Regions from separate parts of the Oceanobacillus sp. NCCP-135 genome, predicted to be linked through region 2. Evidence: predicted binding sites of a transcription regulator. Region 2 holds the regulator's gene; each other region holds the start of a gene.
What was found. Region 2 encodes LexA, which represses DNA repair genes until DNA is damaged. Its sites were predicted from a motif close to CGAACATATGTTCG; they were not measured.

Region 1: the regulator LexA is predicted to act here: its motif matches at 1,352-1,365, upstream of AC6HVZ_RS00605 (DNA polymerase IV).
Region 3: the regulator LexA is predicted to act here: its motif matches at 1,602-1,615, upstream of AC6HVZ_RS00650 (DNA topoisomerase).

What each region holds. Positions count from the first base shown of each region.
Region 1 covers NZ_BAAKSZ010000001.1:138,029-141,322, reverse strand. The annotation lists gene AC6HVZ_RS00615 (glycerol-3-phosphate acyltransferase) at 1-241, opposite strand, end outside; gene AC6HVZ_RS00610 (CoA transferase) at 612-1,070, opposite strand; gene AC6HVZ_RS00605 (DNA polymerase IV) at 1,385-2,635, shown strand; gene AC6HVZ_RS00600 (ketopantoate reductase family protein) at 2,776-3,294, shown strand, end outside.
Region 2 covers NZ_BAAKSZ010000002.1:2,092-5,385, reverse strand. The annotation lists gene AC6HVZ_RS01685 (YneB family resolvase-like protein) at 1-631, opposite strand, end outside; gene lexA (transcriptional repressor LexA) at 911-1,534, shown strand; gene AC6HVZ_RS01675 (Tn3 family transposase) at 1,690-3,294, opposite strand, start outside.
Region 3 covers NZ_BAAKSZ010000001.1:147,819-151,112, forward strand. The annotation lists gene AC6HVZ_RS00645 (BCCT family transporter) at 1-896, opposite strand, end outside; gene AC6HVZ_RS00650 (DNA topoisomerase) at 1,674-3,294, shown strand, end outside.

The DNA.
Region 1 (3,294 bases), on a different contig from region 2:
TGGCATTAATTAAATTAACTGCTGCAAGTAATGGGAGAATTGTTTTTAAAGCATCAATAATTACCGTATAGATAAAGGCAGAACACCCAAACACTCTTCCTGCATTTCTCGCTCCGGCATTAGCGCTTCCAAACTCCCTTATATCCTGGTTGGCAGCCAACTTTCCTACATAGTAAGCTCCATTCAACCCACCCAATAAATAAGATAGAATTAGCAAAATAAACGCTAACAGAGGATTCACCCCTTACTTTTCAAAAATCAACTTATGTGTTATTTTACCATTAATCTCTAATTAGGTGAACGGTGTGATTTTATAAGGGGGATAGTTTTTACTTGAGAATTTGTCGGTAATTGTATGCTTGCCCAGTACCTGCAAGCACTTTGAAATAAAGGAACAAGAAGATCATATGTAGTTTTATCACATAATAAACGCACCTGCTATCATTTCTAGTCATGTCGTCTTTTAGGAATGCTATCAATGTTCAAAAAAAACAACAATTGGCTTCGATAGGGCGAGCAGTGCGCAGTCTTAGTATTTTGGTGTGGCGAACAAAGTGCAGTCGTCAAGGGGCAAAAAGAGCCTCATTCATAACTTCCGAATAACTGGCCTTTTATTTTTTGATTTCTGTCTTTCCAAATAAGTCTTTTTCAATTAATTCTTTGATTTGATTCTCATCCATACCAATCTGCTTTAAGACATCTACCGTATTTTCTCCTCGTTTTCCTCCAACGTGTTTGTATTTCTGGTTATAGACTGTTGATTTAATTGGAGAGGCGATTTGTTTTTGATAAGTTCCATCATCCTTAGGAATATCAACAACCATATTCCGGGCTTTAATTTGTGGATGCCCAGCAGCTTCAGAAAATGTAAGGACAGGTTCGACACATGCATCAACATTACTAAATATTTCCATCCACTCATCATATGTTTTTTCCAGAAATACTTCTGTTACAGCTATTTTAAATATTTGGATGTCTTCAGTTTTTGTACTTTCAGCCAAATCAATCATATGTGGAATACCTAATGATTCACATAGCTTTTTCCTAAACGGAGATTCAAGACTCCCCACTGAGAAATACCTGCCATCCAATAGCTGTTTTTTGCGGATAATATTTTACTGCTCTGCGTTTCCAGTCAAGTGGGGTTAATGCAGAAATCATCTTTGTCAACTCCCTTTAAATTTTTAAAAATACGCAAATTATTCATTCATTTCAGATAGTTATTATAAACTAAATGATAATATACTTAGTTATGACTTACAAGAATAATTTTTATCATTATTAAATAAATAGGACAATATGGTACATGAATTAATTTCCATTGATATTTTTTCAAAGACTGCATATAATTAGAACAAACGTTCCTTTAAGGTGGTGTAGTTACATGGATTACTCCTCGTATCCTCGCAATGATGTACTTTGTATCGATATGCGTTCGTTCTATGCGAGTGTGGAAGCCGTTAAATTAGGACTGGATCCGATGAAAACACTGCTCGCCGTCGTTGGTGACCCAAGCAGGTCGGGAAGTATTGTTCTGGCCGCATCTCCGGAGCTAAAAAGAAAACACGGGATTAGTAATGTCAGTCGTTATTTTGAGTTGCCAAATGATCCGGATATTCATATCGTTCCTGCCCATATGGCTGACTATCTCCAAGTTTCTGTTGAAATCACAAAACTGATTAATCAGTATGCACCAAAGGAAGCCATTCACCAGTATTCTGTTGATGAAGTCTGGGTAACAGTAAATGGGCTGCAGAAACTTTTTGGTGATCGCTGGGAAGTCGCTAAAAAAATCAAGCAGGATATTCTGGAGAACTTCGGAATCACTTCTTCCATTGGTATTGGTGATAATAAATTCCTGGCAAAAGTAGTCATGGATTTACACGGTAAAAAAACAGGTATTGCCGAATGCAAATACGAGGATGTAAAAGAAAAGCTATGGCCATTCGCGGTTGAAGATATTTGGGGCATTGGCAGCAGGATGAAGCGAAACCTCAATCGCATGGGAATCGTCACACTAGGTCAGCTCGCAAGATTTAATTTAAAATATCTAAAAAAACGCTTTGGCGTCATGGGAGAACAATTATATTGGCACGCCTGGGGAATTGATCTAAGTCCTGTTTTCGGTGATTTTATAAAGACAGAACAAAAAGGATTCGGACACGGAATTTCTTTACTGCGTGATTATTCTAGTGAAGAAGTAGCCGTTTGTATCCTTGATCTTTGTGAAGAAGTATGTCGTAGAGCGAGAACTGCAGATAAAGTAGGAAAAACCATTCACCTTGGGATATCCTATTCAAAAGAAACAAGCGGTGGATTTGCCCGCTCCAGATCAATTAACATTCCTACAAATATAACAATGGATATGTATCATATATGCAGGCAAATTTTCGACCAGTTTTATGATGGAGAAAGTAACATACGACGTGTATATGTAACTTTAGATAATTTATACGAAAAAGGAGAAACACAGTTGGATTTGTTTGAAGATCGTACCAAGAAAAATGATATCGGTTATGTGATGGACACCATTCGCGACCGGTTTGGATCAACTGCAATTCTGCGTGCGTCCAGCTATACAGATGCAGGGATTACGTTAGATCGGAGTGGAAAAATTGGTGGGCATAAGGCGTGATGGTTAATCTGCCTCCTAAGTTATGCTGTCATAAATGGGGGACAAGGTTCCTTAGTCCCCTCGTTCCAATAATAATGATATAATTACATCAACATATTGATAAATTCTCATATTTCTAAAAAATAAGGGGGAGTTATTTTATGGAAATTAAAAATGTTTCTATTATCGGATTAGGAGCTTTGGGGATTTTATATGGACATCATTTGTCCAAACAAATACCGAAAGAGAATTTACGAATTATTGCTGATAAGGATCGAATAGAAATGTATACAAAGGAAGGAATTTACTGTAATGGGGAGCGTTGTGAATTTCAATTTATAACCCCTGAAGAATCTGTAGAACCGGCAGATTTAATTATTTTTGCTGTAAAATACAACGGACTTCAAGATGCCATCAAGGCCGTAGAAAACCAAGTTGGCGATAACACAATCTTTCTATCCACATTAAATGGCATTTCAAGTGAAGAGAAAATTGGTACCTATTATGGATTCGATAAAATCATCTATTGCGTTGCACAAGGCATGGATGCTGTCAAAGAAGGTAATAAGCAGACCTATGATAATTTTGGCATCCTTTGTTTTGGTGAAAAGGAAGGAATGGATACACCAAAAGTTAAAAGGATTGCAAATTTCTTCAAAAAGGTGAAAATGCCTTTCGAG
Region 2 (3,294 bases):
TTTGAAACTCCTTATATCGCCTGTGCACTGTTGCCTTTGAGACAGAATAACCAAGGCCATTTAATGTATTTGTAATTTCCTCAAAGGTTAGGTTATTTTGTCTTAAGCGAACGACTTCATCAATAGGAAAGTCAACTCTTTCTCTTCCAGGTGCTTTATGCTGATTAGATAGATTCTTCCTGGGCTCGTATCCTTCTGCAATTGCTTTTTTCATTCCTCTTCTAATTTTCGCATTATGAATTTTTCTTTGATATTCTTCAACAATACCTACAATTTGCAGCACCATTGAATCTGAGTCTGAAAGCTCCAATTCCCCGTTATGGAGCGCAGTATATATAGGTATATTTAATTTTTGCAACTGATGAAATAAAGCAATTTTTGTATTTCCACGGCCTAGTCTGGTTTCATCCTGAATTAATAAACATTCTGCTTTACTCTCTGAAAAGTAGTCAAGCATTCGAAAAATCCCCTCACGATCTATCTCAAATCCGCTCATCTGCTCCTCGATACATTCCACAACTTGAAAATTATATCTTTCCGCCATTTTTACTAATTCTTGCTTTTGTCTGGCTAAAGATGTTTCCTGTGCTTTTTTATCTGTACTGACACGACAATATATAATGGCTTTCAAAATAAGATCCCCTTCACCCAATTATCCGCTAATTATCATGGAAAAACATAAAAATCCTAAAGTTAATGCAAAGGCAACTAAATAAAATGCATCTGTTTTTGTCATTTTTTCAAACATATTATCTATCCTTCCTTTTTTAAGTTTAGAACTTTTGTTCGATATATTTAGTATGCCACGAACGTATGATCCTGTCAATAGATTTTCGAACGAATGTTTGCTTTTATTGGATTATGATGGTAAACTATCATTAATAAATCCTATGTGCGAGGTGTTTAATAGATGACTAAACTTTCTAAAAGGCAACAAATGATTCTTGATTTTATTAAAGATCAGGTAAAGGAGAAAGGGTATCCACCATCCGTCCGTGAAATAGCAGTGGCGGTCGGACTTGCTTCAAGCTCTACTGTGCATGGCCATCTTGCTAGAATTGAAAGTAAGGGCTATATCAGGAGAGACCCTACGAAACCTAGGGCAATTGAAATTCTTGACTTATCAGAGGATAGTAATATCCCTAAGGAAGAAGCAAGATATGCTCCTGTAATTGGAAAAGTTACAGCGGGGCTGCCAATAACAGCCGTGGAAAATATAGAGGAATTTATTCCAATACCAGTTTCAAGTGCCGGGCCGGATGATAATCTATTTGTTCTGGTCATTGATGGTGAGAGTATGATTGAAGCTGGAATTCTAAATGGAGATATGGTAATTGTGAAACAACAATACACTGCTGATAACAGCGATATTGTTGTAGCAATGACCGAAGAAAATGAAGCGACTGTAAAACGTTTCTTTAAAGAAAAGAACCATATTCGCTTGCAGCCTGAGAACGCCACAATGGAACCATTGATTTACCAGAATGTAACCATTTTGGGGAAAGTCATTGGGTTATATAGAAATATTCATTAAAAAAGCTGCCATTTGGCAGCTTTTTATTTATTTCCAGTTATAAAATTCACTCTCAGGGGTACCGCCAACATTTCGGAAATTTTGTACGCTAAGCACATTTTGACATAAATATAGCCAAATACCTGTACGTTAGGGAATTTGGCTTATACTTTAATTTAACTTTTATTCAATGATCTTAGAGAATTCCCTGGCAAGCTATTCGAATCAAATTTATATTCCCCAAGAAAATTAATATGTCCCCATCCTAAAGGTGAAATGTGTGGAAGTAAATTTTCTTTTAGAACATCCTTTTTCTTAAACTCTTTTGTCACTTCACCCAAATATACAGTGTTCCATAAGCTTATTGCATTGATTAATATATTTAATGCACTAGCTCTTTGGAGTTGATCTTGTATGCCTCGCTCTCTGAATTCACCACGTTTACCAAAGAATAAAGCCCTAGCCAATCCATTCATGGCTTCACCTTTATTTAGCCCACGATGTATCCTTCTTCTTAATGTTTCATTTGTAATATAATCAAGAATAAAAATTGTTTTTTCAATTCTCCCAATCTCTCGAAGGGCTGTGGCTACTTTGTTTTGCCTTGCATATGAACCTAACTTCCCCATGATTAATGATCCAGAAACTCTTCCTTCCCGAATTGAATGCGCCAGCCTTAATACATCATCAAAATTTTCTTTAATAACGTTTGTGTTAATCTTACCCTGAAGTATGCCTTTTATGTTTGGAAAATCTTTGGGGGAAGAAATGGTATATAATTTTGTGTCACTTATATCTCTTAGCCTAGGTGCAAAACGAAATCCTAACAAATGACTTAATCCGAAAACCTGATCCGTGTATCCGGCTGTATCAGTGTAATGCTCTTCTATTGTAAGGTCAGATTCATGATGTAATAATCCATCTATCACATGTACAGCATCTCTGGCATTCGTATTAATAACTTTTGCATAAAATGAAGAAAATTGATCACTTGTAAAACGGTAAATTGTTGTCCCTTTCCCAGTTCCATAATGCGGGTTTGAATCTGCATGTAATGATGATACACCAACAGGTACACGCATACCATCCGAAGAGGATGTTGATCCATCTCCCCAATATGAAGCCAAGGATAGACGGTGTTGGTAGTTTACCAGTGTAGCTTGGGCCCGTGTCATTGCATCTTCATGTAATCTCCATTGCATAACATTAGCCATCTGGCGATATGAAATATCAGGCGTTGCTTCTGCCATTTTAGTTAGTCCAATATTCGTACCCATCGCCATCAAGGCAGCCATTACTATGGATTTTTCCTCACCCTTAGGTGGGTGATTTGAAGAAGCGTGAACAAATGATTCTTCAAATCCAGTCCATTCAGCAACTTCCATTAATAAATCAGTGAGTTTAACCCTTGGAAGCATATTATAAAGAGATAAGCTAAAGTTTCTAGATTCTTCGGGAGTATCTGCTTGTAGTCTCTCAACATGTATTTTTTGTTTTTCAATGTTGATACTTTCGACCTTGTCAATGTTTTTTGAAATCCAATGTAGTTTAGTATTTAAAGTTTCCATTCTTTCCTGTATATACTGATCAAAACTTACTTTTACAGCTATCTTATTCCCTTTAACCTTTGCTTTTTCCCAATCGTCCTTTGACACTAAATATTCTTCAAAGTCCTTATGTAATCGACTGCCTTCAACCCAAACATCACCAGATCGGATATAGTTTTTGAGTTCTGTTAAAGCAGCCATTTCATAATATTGACGGTTAATGTTACCTTCATC
Region 3 (3,294 bases), on a different contig from region 2:
CCTAATGTCATACTTGGAAGGTTTTGAATATAGTTTCCAATTGTTGTTGTAAATGACTCGATCATCTGTACAGAAGAACCGAGAATAAATACAAAAGCCATCAATGCAATAGCAAGAATAATATTTAACCAGCTCAGGTAGCGGATACCCCGGTTAATGCCTGTAGAAGCAGAAAGCATAAATAACCCTGTGATAACTAAAATAACAATGAGATTGGTACCCAGTGTATTTGGAATTCCTTCAAAGGTATAGTTTAACCCAGCTGTAATCTGTGTTGCACCAAGTCCAAGCGATGTTGCAATACCAAATACAGTAGCAAAAACGGCCAGTGTATCAATGGCAATACCCAAGCCCGACTTAGATCGTTCGCCGATCAGTGGCGCAAAAGCGGAACTGATCAAAGCAGGAGCCCGGTGGCGAAATTTAAAATAAGCCAGTGTCAATGCAAGCACTGCATATGTAGCCCATGGATGGAATCCCCAATGGAATAAGGTGTACTGCATGGACTCTTCTGCAGCAGCTATCGATTCAGGTGCAGCAGCAGGAGGTGAGTAATAATGTGTTAGAGGTTCTGTCACACCATAGAATACGAGACCGACCCCCATGCCAGCGGTGAATAGAAATGCAAACCAGGTAAAATAACTATACTCCGGCTTATCATCAGGCTTTCCAAGCTTGATTTTTCCAAATGGCCCGAAGATCAAAAACAGTGCAAGCAAAACAAACCCTGTAGTAACCAATAAATAAAACCAGCCAAATGTCTCTGAAATAAAACCGTCAATCAAGCCTAATACATATTCAACATTCGATGGGAAAAAAGCTCCCCAAATAATAAATACAGATATCAATGCAATAGATACCCAAAAAACGGATGTAACTGCTTTGAATTTAATAATAAGACCTCCCTATGTTTTTTTCGCAGGCTAAGAAAGTATAAAACTTTCTTAGCCTGTGGACTCCGATGATTCGCTCCACCTTAAAGATTTACATAAGTGCAACTAGTGCTTTCGCCTACAAATGTTTTCTAATCAAAACGTTTGTAGTATAACATGAACAGATAATATGTCAATTTTTTCTATATGATGACAAACTCCATAATTTCGTTTGTTGGCTTTTAAAAGCACTTCTCACCGGTTAGTGTTTGAAATCAGACCATCCATTTACAACACTATTCATTTATACTACTTCCTGCATCGTTGCTTGATTATACCCTTCTTTTTATAACATTAATCATAGTCTTTGGTAAAACATTCCGCCTTGTAGCCTCACATTGTTGCACCAGCATTGCTATTTACTCCCAATCCAATTTTATTTCCAGTAACACATTCCTCATGGCTTTAATAATTGTCGATGCAAGGTACGTTTAGTTTGTCCAAGCTGGCAAATTATAATTACAAACTCCAATAAGATGTTGGATCTATGTCATTATTTCATAGACAAAACAGTTAAGTTCAGAAGTGAATTGTATTTCTAATAAATTGAATTTGAAATAAGGTTGGATATAATATTTAGGAGCTAATGGCTATTTACTTAATGGTTTTTTTATCAATGAATTCTGTGGTTCTACAAATAAATAATATAATTCTTAAAACATACATCGAGGAACATTTGTTCTCAATGTGTGTAAAATATGGTATACTATAGATGAAAAATTAAAAAATGGGAGAAGTCAAATGAAATTAATATTAGCTGAAAAACCCTCAGTTGCTAAGAACATAGCTGATGCACTTAAAATAAAAACAAAATATGACGGTTATTATGAAGGAAATAACTATATCATCACATGGGCATTTGGTCATCTCGTTGAGCTATATGATGCCAAAGATTATGACAGTAAGATGGCACGCTGGAAAATGGATAACTTTCCATTTATTCCGGATGAATTTAAATATAAAGTAAAAAGCAATCCGAGGAATAGGCAATATCCGGATAGTGGGGTTCAAAAGCAGTTAAAAACAATCCATACATTAATGAAACGAAATGACGTTAAGATGATCATTTCAGCCTGTGATTATGATAGAGAAGGCCAGCTGATTGGTGACAGTATTATCTATCGAGGTGGCAGACCTAACAAGCAAGTATCTCGTTTACTTCTTAATGAATGGACACCGAAAGAAGTGCTTCAGGGACTTGAGAATATTAATTCCAATGAAACGATGAAGCCTTTAAGAGATGCGGGGATAAGCAGACAATGGGCCGACTGGGTTATCGGAATTAACTTAACTTCTGTCGCTACATTGAAATATCAGAAGGGAAAAGGTAAAGCACTGAATATTGGCAGGGTTCTGCTTCCAACGTTAAAAATCATTTATGATCGTGATAAGGAAATTGAAAACTTTAAACCAGAGGATTATTTTAAACTGATCGCAGTCTTTCAAACGCAGGACGAAAAAGAATACGAAGGTACATATATAGAAGAAAATCGGGAAAAGTTTAAAGAAAAAGAAACATTAGAGGCAGTCCATCAAGCTCTTCAAAACAAACGAGGAATAATCATCGATAAGCAGGTGGAGAAGAAAAAGGAATTTCCCCCATTTCTATTTAATCTATCTAATCTACAAGGGTATATAACGAACAAATACACGGGCTGGACCTCAGATAAAGTACTAAAAGTCGCACAATCACTTTATGAGAAAAAATTAATTACCTATCCAAGAACCTCAAGTATTGCTTTGGAAGAGAGCTTGGTTGGCAAAACAGCAAACGTATTAAAGGCACATGCGGAAGACCTTCCATACAAAGATGAAATAAATTTCATGAAAACCAAAAGGGTATTTAATAATGCAAAGGTGGAAAGTCATAGTGCGATCATTCCTACCTATTTAAAACCAAAACGTCTATCAGCAGATGAACAAGTCGTTTATACAGCAATTAAGAATCGGTTTATCATGCAGTTCATGCCAATTGCTGAATATGAAGAAACAAAATTAACTACAAAAGTGGATGGTTTAGCAGGAGTCTTTTCATCAAAAGGTAAGGTGCAGCTGGTTGAAGGCTGGAAAAAGGTTGACAAGATTCAGTCCAAAGATACTATTTTACCTTTAGTCCATGTTAATGATCATGTTAGCTTACTAGATTCAAAGGTTACAACACACGTGACTAAACCCCCTAAGCACCATACGGAAAGAACATTATTACGTGTAATGGAAACGTGCGGGAAAAGCTATAAGGAAGAAGAAAGTGAAGAGATAATGGGAAGTATTCTAGCTGGATTCAGCATTGGAACTGCGGCTACAAGAGCGGAAACGATTAAGAAATTAAAAAATGTTGGCTATATCACAGCACAAGGGAAAA